DNA from 3 places in the Geodermatophilus sp. SYSU D00696 genome. Region 1 is predicted to be linked to each of the others. Evidence: predicted binding sites of a transcription regulator. Region 1 holds the regulator's gene; each other region holds the start of a gene.
What was found. The regulator LexA, encoded in region 1, represses DNA repair genes until DNA is damaged. The targets are predictions, from matches to a motif close to TCGAACANNTGTTCGA.

Region 1 (4,299 bases):
CTCGGTACCGGTCTCCCCGGCGCCGGGTGGGACGTGCCGGCGGACGGCCGGATGCCACCGGCCACCACGCCTCGCCGCCCTCTGCTGTGGACCCCTCTGGGGACATCCGGTGGACACCCCGGGGATGACCTGAGGACGGCCCTGTGGAGGACTCCCTCCGTCGTGACCACTAGATGTAGGGGGACAGTAGGCCTGGCTCCACAACATCTGCAAGCCGACGCCGGGCGTGTCTCTTCCCCCGAGATGCGGTCGTGACCTCGCGGTGACCAGGCGCGACCACCTCTCCCACCCGTCACACGACACGCCGCGGCGCCCGCGCGTCCGCGCGCGGGACACGGCTGCCGGGTGTACACGCCGGCCACGACCAGGACCGCCGCCACCGCGCGGTGCCCGGCACGGCCGGGGACGCCGCCGGCGGGTCCGGGAGGGCGCGGGACGCCCGAGAGGGGTCGCTCAGACCGACGGGCGCACCGCGGGACGCCTGCCGCGCGGGTTCGGCACCAGGTCGCCCAGACGGATCGGCCGGGTGAGCAGGTCGGGCTCCGCGTCGGGAACGAGGGTGGCGCCAGAGGTGCCCACGGACACCGCGACGGGTGCCCCGGCGGACCCGGCGACGGCCGGCATCTCGGCGGTGACCGCGCGGTGCCGGCCGGCGCCGGCCGCGGAGGGAGCCCGGTGCCGGCCGGGCCCGGCCACGCCGACGGCGGGCTGCTCGGCGGTCACGTCGGCACAGTGCCGGCGGGAACGGCGCGGGCGGTCAGCAGCCGGCACGCCGACCGGGCGGACGACGGACATCGCGGCCGTGGCAGCGACCGCCGTGGCGACCGCCGGCGCCAGCGTGAGCCGGCGCTCCGGCAGCCGGACGGCGGCCAGATCGACCCAGGTCCCGGCGCCCTCGACGACGCCCGGGACCTCGGTGCGCAGTCGCACCCAGACCTCGCACGCGCCGGTCTCGTCGTGCCGCCAGCCGAGCATCGCGCCCGCGACCCAGGCGCCGTCCACGAGCACCTCGACGTCCTGCGGCGACCCGAATGACACCGCTGCCCTGCTGTTCACGGCTGCTGACACGTCCTCACCGTATGTGTTCGTTCAAGCCGAATGCGTGAGCGACCGGACACCGATGGTTGACGAACCGGGCGGGGCGGTCTCGTCACTTGTCCGAGGAGTGCCCCCGTCCCGGTCACGGCAGGCGCAGCACCTGACCGGCGACCACCGCCGAGTCGTCGAGGTCGTTGAGCTCCTCGATCGCGTCGACGACGACCCGCACGTCCTGCTCCGGGCCGGCGACCTCGCCGGCGATCGACCACACGGTGTCACCCGGCTGCACGACGACACTGCTCTCCCCGGCGAGCCGCAGGCCCTGCTCGGGAGCGAGCACCTCCCGCCCCAGGACCGCGCCGCCGACGCCCGCGGCGAGGACCAGCACGGCCACCAGGCGGCGCCCGCGGCGGGTCAGCCGCACGGGCCCGGGGGCCGGCGCCGCCGGACCGCGGCCGGCCCGGGCCGGCTCGCAGCGCACCGGCCGGCCCCCCGGCCGCGCCGGTGCCCGGCGGGTGCGGGGCGCCTCGGCGGCCGGCCCCGCGGCGGGACCGGTGGCGCGGACGGGCGCCGCGGCCGGGCGGTCGGGCACCGGCCGCAGGTGCCCGGTGATCCGCGGACCCGAGCCCGGCAGGGCCGCCCGCGGCGACGCCGGAGTGCCCTGGGCCGGGCGACGCGGAGCCGGGGGAGGTGCCTGCCGGCGCGGGGCCGCGGTCCCGCGCGCGGCCCCCTCCGCCAGCAGCGGCCGCCAGGGGACCCGGACCGCCGCGTCGAACTCCAGAACCGCCTGGTGCACGCTGCCCATGACCACTCCTCCTCGTCATCCCACCGCCGTCGAACACGCGTTCGATCGAACGTCTGTGCGATGTCTACCGCATGGGACCGACGGGGTCGACCCGACACCTCCGACGGGTTTCGAACACACGTTTGAAGTACCGGGCCCGAGGCGCTACGGTCCGATCAGCAGCCGTCCGCCCGTTCCCCCGGACGCCGGCACCTCCCGGCGTCCGGGGGCCGGGTCCTCCGGGTGGCGGGCGGGACACGAGGGCCGTGGCGACACGGCCGGCGAGGAGGAGACGTGGCGGGCACGAGCGGCACCGGCCAGGGCACGCGCGGGGGCACGGCCACCCGGCGAGGAGGCCGGCGGGGGACGGACACCGCTGCCGACGGCGCCGGGGGGCAGACCGCCGCGGTGCGGTCGTTCCCCGATCGGGGCGACGCCGGCGACGGGCTGAGCCAGCGGCAGCGCCGGGTCCTCGAGGTCATCCGCGACTCGATCGACCGCCGCGGTTACCCGCCCTCGGTCCGGGAGATCGGCGAGGCGGTGGGCCTGTCCTCGGCGTCGTCGGTCGCCCACCAGCTCTCGGTGCTGCAGAAGAAGGGATGGCTGCGGCGCGACCCCAACCGCCCGCGCGCACTCGACGTGCGGCTGCCCGGGGACACGGCCGCCGAGGGCGCACCGGCCGCGCCGGCCGCCGCCGACGGCAGCACCGCGCCCACCTACGTGCCGCTGGTCGGCAGGATCGCCGCCGGTGGCCCGGTGCTGGCCGAGCAGGCCGTCGAGGACGTCTTCCCGCTGCCGCGCGAGCTGGTCGGCGAGGGCACCCTCTTCATGCTCCGCGTCGCCGGCGACTCGATGGTCGACGCGGCGATCTGCGACGGCGACTGGGTGGTCGTGCGCCAGCAGCCCACCGCCGAGAACGGCGAGATCGTCGCCGCCATGCTCGATGGCGAGGCCACGGTCAAGACCTACAAGCGGCGCGACGGGCACGTGTGGCTGCTGCCGCACAACCCGGCCTACGAGCCCATCCCGGGTGACGAGGCCACCGTCCTCGGCCGCGTGGTGTCCGTCCTGCGCCGCGTCTGACCCACCGCCCGACCCACGCGGGCCCGGCTCCCGCCGACCGGCGCGGCAGGAGCCAGGCCCCGGGGTCGCGGGTTCAGCCGGTGGGTGGCGCGGCCGCCCGCCGGCGGCGCAGGCGGCCGCCGATCCACACCGCCACCGTGGCGACGGCGGCCGCCACCAGCCCGGCGGTGACCGGGGGGATGTCCGTGCCGCCGTCGGCGGGCGCGGTCGCCGTCGAGGTCCCCGCCGGTGACGACGACGCGGCGGCCCCGGCCGGGATCGGCACGACCGTGACGTCGCCGGGCGGTCCCTCCCCGGCGACGAGCAGCGCGGCGCCGTCGGCGGTGAACGACACCGCCTCGCCCTGCGGCGCCTCGAGCAGCGCGATGCGCACCGGCTCGCCCGCCAGCGCGGCCGGGACGTCGGACCCGGCGAGCGGCCAGACGTAGGCGTCGGTGTAGGTCCGCAGCGCGATCCGGCTGCCGTCGCGGGCGACCGCGCCCCCGGTCACCAGCAACTGGCCGGCACGCCCGACCGGGCCGCCCGGCGTCCCGGTGAGCGTGAAGGCCACGGTGCCCACGTCGGCCAGCTCGACCGTGCCGCCGTCGACCAGCGGTGCCGCCGGCCGGTAGACGTGACTGGCCCCGAGCACCTCCTTGGTGACCAGGTACGGCGTGCCGTCGGGCGCGACCAGCAGTGCCTCGGCGTCGTGCGGGCCGTCGGGATAGGTGAGCCGGTGCAGCGCCGTGGCGCCGTCGGGCCGCAGCGCGATGAGGGCGACGGTCTCCCGGGTGGCGTTGTTGTCCCCGGTGTCGGCCAGCCACACGGTGCCGTCGGGTCCGACGCCGAGGTCCTCGGGGTCGTAGGGGTCCAGCGGCGCGACGGTCTCGTCGACGACCCGGCAGGTCTGGTCGAGGACCGCGACGGTCACCCGCTCACCGCCGTCGGCGACGGCCAGCATCCGGTCGCCGACGTCGACGAGACCGGAGAGCTCCGCGAGCCGGGGGTCGGTCACCTGGCAGCGCCGTGCGGGCGTGGCCTCCTCGGCGGCCGCGGAGGCCGATGGCAGCAGGACCGGGGCGAGCCCCAGCGCGAGCCCGAGGACGGCGGCCGGTGCGCGCGGGGCGCACGCCCGCGCGCTACGCGGGAGGACGGCCGGCGCGGGCACCCGCCCAGCGTGACAGCACGACTGCGTCGAGTGCGTGCACCACGCCCAGCAGCAGGATCCCGACCGAGGCCCCGACGACCGCGTCGGTGACCCAGTGGAAGTCCAGCGAGACCATGGCGATCCCGGTGGCCACCGGCCCGACGACGCTGAGCCACCACAGCGTCCGCTGCACCGGCGGCGCGAGCCGGTACTCGACGGCCTGCCAGCGGGCCACGCCCCACATGAGCACGGCGTTGGCCACGTGCCC
Region 2 (4,299 bases), on a different contig from region 1:
GTGGCCCGCACCGTCTTGCCCGACGCGGTGGTCAGCTGCAGCACCGGTTTGCGACCGGTGGAGAACACGTGGGTGAGGTGCCGGCGGACGTAGCGGAGGTTGTCGTCGAGAGCCCACACCGGGACGTCGGTGGCACCGCTCGCGAAGAGCTCGCCCATCGTCGTCTCGGCGCCCGTGTCCGCCCGGAGGATGCGGGTCTCCGCCGGCAGGCACCCCGACTCGCGGAGGTCGGAGAGCATCGGCTTCTTGTCCTGGCGCTGCTCGGAACCGCGGTTGAGCTGCGACATCGCGATGACCGGGACCTCGAGCTCCTTCGCCAGCAGCTTGAGTGCACGGGAGAACTCCGACACCTCCTGCTGACGGCTCTCGACGCGCTTTCCCGACGTCATGAGCTGGAGGTAGTCGATGACCACGAGCTTGAGGTCGTTGCGCTGCTTGAGGCGCCGTGCCTTGGCCCGGATCTCCATCATCGTCATGTTCGGCGAGTCGTCGATGTAGAGCGGCGCGTCGGCCACCTCGCCCATGCGGCGGGCCAGCTTCGACCAGTCCTCGTCGGACAGCGTGCCGGCCCGCATGTGGTGCAGCGGCACCTTCGCCTCGGCCGAGAGCAGACGCATGGTGATCTCGTGCTTGCTCATCTCGAGCGAGAAGATGCAGGTGGCCAAGTGGTGCTTCACCGCCGCCGACCGGGCGATGTCGAGCCCGAGGGTCGAGTTGTGCGTCGGGATGAAGCTGCGGCCGGCGAGGAACAGCGAGTCGGCGGCGTCGACCTGGATGCACCGCACCGGCACACTGGCCACCGGCCGCACGTCGGTGACGAAACGGACGCCGCGGGCGGTGTAGGTGCGCGCACCGCGCTCCTTGTGCAGCAGCTTCTTGCGCTCGAGGCGGAACACCTCGTCGTCGGTGCTGAAGGTCAGCGTGTAGCAGGTGGACGACGCCTCGGTGCGACCGCGCACCCGCTTGGTGCTCAGCTTCACCCGGTGCCCGAGACCGGCGATCAGTTCGCGGGTGTCCTCGGCGAGCCGTCGGTCGGTGACGGCGAACTGCACCGCACCGCTCGGCGTGACGGTGCCGTCGGTGTCCAGCAGGCCCGCGAGCAGCGCGCGCCGCTGGGCCACCGACGCGCGGAGGTAGGCCGCCGGGATCTGTTTGCCGCCGAGCACGCCTAGGCCGCGCAGGAGGCCCTTCACGGTGCCGTGGTCGTCCCGGCAGGGCTGGCACTGCGCCATCCCGCTCGACGGGCCACCGCAGTCGGGGCAGGTGGCCTGACGTCCCACCCCGCCGCTGGCCCGCAGGGCGCCGCCGCAGGCCTTGCCGCACGTCTGCACCTGCGAGGTCCTCGGCACGAACGGCTCGCCGCACATCGGGCACGGCCGCTCGGCCGGCGCGGGACGGGCGGGCAGGCGGAGCGAGTAGCGCCGGTCGACCCCCGTGGGCGTGACGACCAGGCCCTCTGCCTCGATGTAGGCGGCGATCTCCGGGTCCGCGCTCGTGTACTGGGCGGCGGCGGAGGTGCCGTCGCCCAGCCAGACGCCGAGCGCGTACGGCGGGAGCGGCAGGTCGGCGGCGGGGAGGTCCAGCGGGGCGGCGTTCGCCACGGCGTGGTTGAGGCGCCGGTCGGCCGTGGCGCAGCGGAGAGTGCGCGCCAGCTCCTCCGTCGTGCGGACCCGGGCCTCGCCGCGCTCGCCGAGCCGCCGGGCGGCGCGGTCGGTGGTGACCCACTGGTGCTGGGCGTCGGCGACGACCACCGACCCGTCGGAGAAGTGCACCTCGTAGCAGGGCCGACCGGTCATGACGTCGGTGGCGGCCACGACCGTCGTCGGCCGCCCGTCGGCGCCCAGCACCCGGTCGCCGACGCAGACCTCACCCATCGTGGTCCAGCCGGTGGGGGTGGCGATGGGGGTGTCCAGGGCCAGCGCCTTACCCACACCCGGACGGGCGGCGATGACGACCATCTGGCCCGCCTGGAGACCGTTCGTCAGCTCGTCCAGGTCACGGATGCCGGTGGGGACTCCACGGGCGGTGCCGCCGCGGGAGGCGATGGCGTCGAGCTCGTCCATCGTCGGCTGCAGGATGTCCTCGAGGCGCGAGTAGTCCTCGCTCATGCGCTTCTCGGTGACGTCGTAGATCTCCTGCTGCGCGCGGTCGACGATGTCGTCGACGTCGCCGCGCCCGCCGGCCGCGCCGTAGCCCAGCTGCACCACCCGGGTGCCGGCCTCGACGAGCCGCCGCAGCACCGCCTGCTCGGCCACGATGGCGGCGTAGTAGCCCGCGTTGGCCGCGGTCGGCGTGGAGGCGATGAGCGTGTGCAGGTAGACCGCGCCGCCCATCTTCGACAGCTGGTCGGTGCGGTTGAGCTCCGCGGCGACGGTGATGGCGTCGGCCGGCTCGCCCCGCCCGTACAGGTCGAGGATGCAGTCGAAGATCACCTGGTGCGCCGGCCGGTAGAAGTCGTTGCCGTGCAGCACCTCGACGACGTCGGCGATCGCGTCCTTGCTCATCAGCATGCCGCCGAGGACGGACTGCTCGGCCGCGACGTCCTGCGGGGGCTGCCGGTCGTACTCCGGCGCCGTCGCCTGCGGCCGGCTGAACTCGTCGGCCACCGCCACCTGGGTACCTCCCTCTGCTCATGGGCACGCGCGGCAAGCCCCGGCCGACCGACCGGGGCCCGGTGGGGGAAGCACCAGGACGCGCGATGCCCGCACTCGAACGCGCGTTCGAGCCCTGTGCTACCGGGAGCCACCGACAGTTCTCGCAGTTCCCGGTGCCGCAGAGGACGGTAGGAAGCGACGGCGGACCCGTCCAACACCCCATGTGCACCGCGTTCTGCACAACTTGTGGACAAGTCGGTGGACAGCCCGAGTCGACATGTGGAGACGGGCGGGACACCGGCCGGACATGCCGTGGTCCTGCGCGCGTCACCTGCGCGGTGACCACCCACCGGCTGTGGACACGAGAAAGACCGGCGTGCCGGACGCCCGGGCGTGTCGTGTCGTCCCGCCCGGCGCAGCCGTCACAGCACCGGCCGTGACGGCACGGGCGGCGTGTCGACAGGACCGCACGTCGTCATCCCGCCGGCCGCCGTCCGGCCAGCCCGAGGGCGGCGAGCAGCGCCGGCCAGTCCAGCGCGCCGCCGCTGTCGGCGAGGACCGCGGCGAGCTCCCGGTCCACCGCCTCCACCACGGCCAGCCCGTCGGCCAGCAGCCGACGCCCCGGACCGGTGACCCGCAGCCCCGCTCGCCGGCCGCGGCCCGGGCCGGCGGACTCCACCGCGCCGAGCTCGACGAGCCGGCCGACGGTCGCGTGCATGCTCTGCGTGGTGACCCGCGCCCGGCGGGCCAGGTCGGAGTAGGACAGCCCCTCGTCGCGGGCCAGGTGGCCGAGCGCGCCGAGCAGCCGCAGCGAGAGCCCCAGCGGCGCGAGCCGGGCGGTGAGCAGGTCCTCCATGGCCCGACCGGTCACCACCAGGGCCATCGCGGTGCTGGTCGGTGGCGGGCCTCCCGTTCCCTCCGCTGCCGTCACGTCCGCATGATCGCAGGCCGGTTGTTTCAGTCTGGCTGATACTGTGGGTGGCACCGACCGAGGAGGTCCCGTGGCTGCAGTGCTGCTCAGCGTCCACGTCGTCGTGGCCGTCGTCTTCGTCGGCGCCGTGACGATCGCGGTGAGCCTGTTCCCCCGCTACGCCCGGCAGGCGCTGGAGGGGCGCGACCCGGCCGCGGTGCCCGCGCTGCGCCTGCTGCACCGGGTCACCCGCGTCTACGCCGTCCTGTCGCTGGCCGTGCCGGTGTTCGGGATCGCGACGGCGAGCTCGCTGGGGGTGCTCACCGACGCCTGGGTGCTGGCCTCGATGGCCTTGACGCTGCTCGCGGCGGGCGTGCTGGTCGGCGTCGTCCTGCCGGGCCAGCAGGAGGTCCTCGCGGCCGCCGCGGGGGAGGGGACGGACGGTGGCGAGGGAGGCCCGGGCGTCGGGACCGTCGCCGGCACCCTCACCGGCAGCACGACCCGCGTGCGGCGGCTGGCGATGGCCTCGGGGACGTTCAACCTGGTCTGGGTGGTCGTGGTGGTGCTCATGGTCGTCCGGCCGGGCTCGACGACCGGTGTCTGAGTCACCGACCCGCTGGCTGGCGCTGGCCACCGCGGCCGAGCTGGTCACCCTCACCGTGCTGCTGGTCAACCTGGTGACCGTGCACTGGGCGCCGCTGGCCTCGGCCGTCGGGCCGCTGCACGGCACCGCCTACCTGGTCACCGCGGTCCTCGCCTGGCAGCTCCCGCTGCCCCGGGCCGTGCGGCTGCGGG
Region 3 (4,299 bases), on a different contig from region 1:
GGGAGCTCGGTCACCACGACGAGGCCCTCGCCCTGGTCGCGGAAGAGGTCGAGCTGACGCGCCGGTTTGGAGCTCCGCGAGGTCTCGGCATCGCGCTCCGCACCCAGGCGCTGGTGGGCCCGGCGGCCGAGCGCGTTGACGTGCTGCGAGCGGCGGTGTCTGCATCAGAGGGAAGTCAGGCACGGCTGGAGCACGCGCGGACGCTGCTCGAGCTCGGCGCCGCACTGCGCCGCGCCGGTCACCGCACCGAGGCGCGAGGGCCGCTCGGCGAGGCGCTGGACCTGGCGACCCGGTGCGGCGGCGTCCTCGTGGCACGGCGGGCCCGTGAGGAACTCGTGGCGGCCGGTGCCCGGCCTCGGCGAGCGTCCCGTCACGGTCCTGACGCTCTGACCCCTGCCGAACTACGGGTCGCCGGGTATGCGGGGCAGGGTCTCAGTACGCGAGAGATCGCCCAGGCCCTCTTCCTCACCACCAAGACCGTCGAGACGCACTTGACGAGGACGTACCGCAAGCTGGGTATCTCGTCGCGTCGAGAGTTGAGCAGCCTCCTGGATGCTCCTCCCGTCTCATGAGAGGCGATCGGCATCGAGGGGATCCGGAGTCGTCTGGCTGTCGAGGATCCCACGAGCTGCCTCGCTGAGAAGCGAGCACCACGGATGTGAGACGGCCGCTCTGGGAGGGTGCGCCGGAGTCGTCCTGACGCACCCTCCCCTGGACCGGGTGTCGGACGCGGTCCAGGGGAGGGGCCAGTGCTGGGTGGGGTGGTTGGAGTGGCGGCGCACCGGTCAGGAGAAGCCGAACTCCTTGCGCAGCTGTTCGTCGGAGACGCCAGAGGTCCCCGTGGGGACGAACGGCTTGAGGTGTACCTCGGCTCGCCATTCGTCTGTCGTGTCGCCAGGGCCGCCGGGGAACAACGGGAAGTCCTCGTCCAAGAACGACCTGTCGACCAGGGCCGAGATCTCTCGGTCGATCGCGTCGGTCGTGGCCAGGTCTGACCCAGTCGCAATGCGGCGGCGCCTGACGTCAGGGTCCCCGAGGCCGTCGACGTTCTGCAGGAAGACCTCGTAGTTGTACACAGTGCGGCTCTGGACCTCCTTCGGACTGAAGGACATGCGCCAGGTCACCTTGATCCGTGCCTTCTGGCTGTCCACGTTGTCCCCGCTCAACTTCACTCGGCTGACGGACGCCATGTCATCTCCCCTGGTCAGTTCACGGTTCTCTCGTGCCACGTCCGCTCGAGCAAGTGGCCCACATCGCCTTGCCGACAGACCACCAGGCTCGCTCAGTCGCTGGATCAGCTTGGGCCGATGTGGCTCCGCGGTCGTCAGGGGTGACTCCCTGACTTGTGCGCCATGGGTCCCTGATGCGGCGACGTCTGTTCTCCAGGAGGTGACGGCGGTCTGGTCCCCGACACCCTGCCTGTAGGCGGGCGGCATGGATCGTTTCGCACCAGTACGTCCTCAACGGGAACCCGTCTGCTTGACGTTGTGAGTGGTATCGGGTCTACTCGACTCGTTCGAACAGACGTTCGAACACCGCGGGCCTCCCACCGCACCCGGGTCCTTCCCCACCCGGTGCGGTGGGTCGGGCCGGTCGGTCAGCGGGCACGGGGTGGGGAGTCGGGCATGAGCCGGGTGCTGGGTGACGTCGGCGAGCGGGTCGGCGAGGAGGTGCAGGTCGAGCGCGGCCCGCTCGGGCCGGCGCAGTTCTGGCGCGGGCAGTGGCGCTACGTCGTCGGCGAGCTGCTCGACTCGTGGGTCGAGACCACGCCGTGGTGGCAGCGGCCGGCCGGCGCCCCCGGCGGTGCCTCGGCCGACCTGGTCGCCCCACGCGAGGTCTTCCGGGTCGAGGCGGTGCGGGCCGGGCGCTCGCGGATGAGCTTCGCCGGGGTCTACGACCTGTGCTGGGACGCGGCGGACAACCGCTGGTCGCTCGTGCGGGTGCACGACTGATGGGCGCCGCGTACGCCATGACCCACGACCCGGCCGACCAGCTGCCCCTGCCGCCGCCGCTCCCGGCGGCCGCGGCCCAGCTGCTCGACCAGGCCACCCGGGCGCTGGCCGAGGCCCGCCACGCCCCCGACGCGTGCCGGCGCTACGCCACCGCGCACCTGGCGGCGCTGCGCGCGGCCGCGGCGGTGCTCGCCGCCCGCACCCGGCCCGAGAGCGGCCGCCGCCGGCCGCGCAGCGCCTGGGTGCTGCTCGAGCAGGTCGCCCCGGAGCTGGGGGAGTGGGCCACCTTCTTCGCCGCCGGCGCGGCCAAGCGCGCCGCGGCCGAGGCCGGGCTGTCCCGCGCGGTCACCGAGCGGGAGGCCGACGACCTGGTCCGCGACGCCGGCACCTTCCTCGCCGTGGCCGAGGAGCTGCTGGCCAGCACGCCCGCGCCCGCGCCCCGGCCCCGCGTGGTCGGTGGCACCGCCCACCGCCCCGCGCGCGGGCGGTGAGCGGCGACCCCTTCGTCCACCTGCACGTCGCCTCCGGCTACTCCCTGCGGTACGGGGCCAACCACCCGGCCGACCTGGTGGCCCGCGCCGCCGAGCACGGCATGGGTGCCCTCGCCCTGACCGACCGCGACGGTCTCTACGGCGCGGTCAAGTTCGCGCTGGCCTGCCGGTCGGCGGGGGTGCGGCCGGTGTTCGGGGTGGACCTGGCGGTCGCCCCCGCGGTGAGCACCACCGTGCCCCCGGCCCGGGCGCACGTGCTGGGAGAGGACGACGAGCTGTCGCTGCGGCGGGCGGGCGGACGTGGTCCCCGGAAGACTCCCGCGCGGCGCAGCCCGGTGCGGGGCGGCGCGAGCGTCGACCCGCGGCTGCCGCGGGTCACCTTCCTCGCCCGCGACGGCGCCGGCTGGCGCTCGCTGTGCCGGCTGACCAGCGCCACCCACCTGCGCGGCACCCGCGGTGAGCCGGTGAGCTCGCTGGCGCTGGCCGCCGAGCACGCGCCCGGGCTGGTCGCGGTGCTCGGGCCGGACTCGCCGGTGGGCCGCGCGCTGGCCGCCGGCCGGGCCGACGTCGCCTCAGCCCGGCTCGCCGCGTGGCGGTCGGTGTTCGGCCCCGGGGCGCTGGTGGTCGAGCTGGTGCACCACCGCGGCCGGGGCGACCGCCTCCGCGCGCAGCGGCTGATGCGCTTCGCCGCCGAGGAGAGCGTGCCGGTGGTGCTCACCAACGCCGTCCGCTACGTCGACGCCATCGACGCGCCGACCGCCGACGTCCTCGACGCCTCCCGGCGGCTGGTCGCCCTCGACCGCCGGCACGTCGACCGGCGCACCGCCGAGGGCTACCTGAAGTCGGGCAAGGAGATGGCCGAGGTCGCCGCCGAGATCGCCGGCCCCGACCGCGACGCGGCGCTGCGGCTGCTCGAGCGCACCGCCCGGCTGGCCGAGCAGTGCGCCGTCGACGTCCGCGACGACCTCGGCATCGGCACCGTGCGCTACCCCGAGCTCGACGTCGTCACCGCGCCCGCCGAGCGGGGGATGAGCTCCTCGCAGGTGCTGCGGGCCCGCTGCGAGGCGGGGCTGGGCCGGCGCGGCATGCCGCGCAGCGAGCGGGTCCTCGTCCGGCTGGAGGAGGAGCTGGCCGTCATCGACGCTCTCGGCTACCCCTCCTACTTCCTCACCGTCGCCGACGTCGTCGACCTCATCAAGGACCTCGGGGTCCGCGCCGCGGCACGCGGGTCGGGGGCGGGCAGCCTGGTCACCTACCTGCTGGGCATCTCCGACGTCGACCCGATCCGCTACGGGCTGCTCATGGAGCGGTTCCTCTCCCCGCTGCGCCACCAGCTGCCCGACGTCGACATCGACGTGGAGTCCGCCCGGCGGATGGAGGTCTACGACGCGGTCATCGACCGCTTCGGCGCCCACCGGGTCAGCTGCATCTCGATGATGGACACCTACCGGGTGCGGCACGCCATCCGCGACGTCGGCGCCGCCCTCGGGCTGCCGCCGGCCGAGGTCGACGCCGTCGCGAAGGCCTTCCCGCACGTCCGGGCCAACCAGGTGCACGCCGCGCTGCGCGACCTGCCGGAGCTGCGGGCCAGCCGGCTGGGGTCCCGGCGCGGCGGTGGCACCGGCGACCTCGACCTGCTCTTCGACCTCGTCGCCCGGCTCGACGGCCTGCCCCGGCACATCGCGCTGCACCCCTGCGGGGTGCTGCTCTCCGACGCCACGCTGCTCGACCGCACCCCGGTGGAGAACAGCTTCCTGGGCTACCCGATGAGCCAGTTCGACAAGGACGACGTCGAGGAGCTCGGGCTGCTCAAGCTCGACCTGCTCGGCATCCGGATGCAGTCGTCGATCGCGCAC

Region 2: the regulator LexA is predicted to act here: its motif matches at 2,709-2,724, upstream of ACI79O_RS04560 (replicative DNA helicase).
Region 3: the regulator LexA is predicted to act here: its motif matches at 1,517-1,532, upstream of ACI79O_RS10285 (DUF6504 family protein).

Annotation. Positions count from the first base shown of each region.
Region 1 is NZ_JBJGYY010000019.1:59,543-63,841, forward strand. Features, by position in the region: gene ACI79O_RS13775 (hypothetical protein) at 454-1,068, opposite strand; gene ACI79O_RS13780 (LysM peptidoglycan-binding domain-containing protein) at 1,181-1,843, opposite strand; gene lexA (transcriptional repressor LexA) at 2,117-2,905, shown strand; gene ACI79O_RS13790 (hypothetical protein) at 2,979-4,052, opposite strand; gene ACI79O_RS13795 (phosphatase PAP2 family protein) at 4,024-4,299, opposite strand, start outside.
Region 2 is NZ_JBJGYY010000004.1:125,570-129,868, forward strand. Features, by position in the region: gene ACI79O_RS04560 (replicative DNA helicase) at 1-2,606, opposite strand, end outside; gene ACI79O_RS04565 (MarR family winged helix-turn-helix transcriptional regulator) at 3,070-3,525, opposite strand; gene ACI79O_RS04570 (hypothetical protein) at 3,596-4,108, shown strand; gene ACI79O_RS04575 (hypothetical protein) at 4,101-4,299, shown strand, end outside.
Region 3 is NZ_JBJGYY010000013.1:25,027-29,325, forward strand. Features, by position in the region: gene ACI79O_RS10275 (AAA family ATPase) at 1-572, shown strand, start outside; gene ACI79O_RS10280 (hypothetical protein) at 786-1,190, opposite strand; gene ACI79O_RS10285 (DUF6504 family protein) at 1,626-1,952, shown strand; gene ACI79O_RS10290 (SAV_6107 family HEPN domain-containing protein) at 1,952-2,443, shown strand; gene ACI79O_RS10295 (DNA polymerase III subunit alpha) at 2,440-4,299, shown strand, end outside.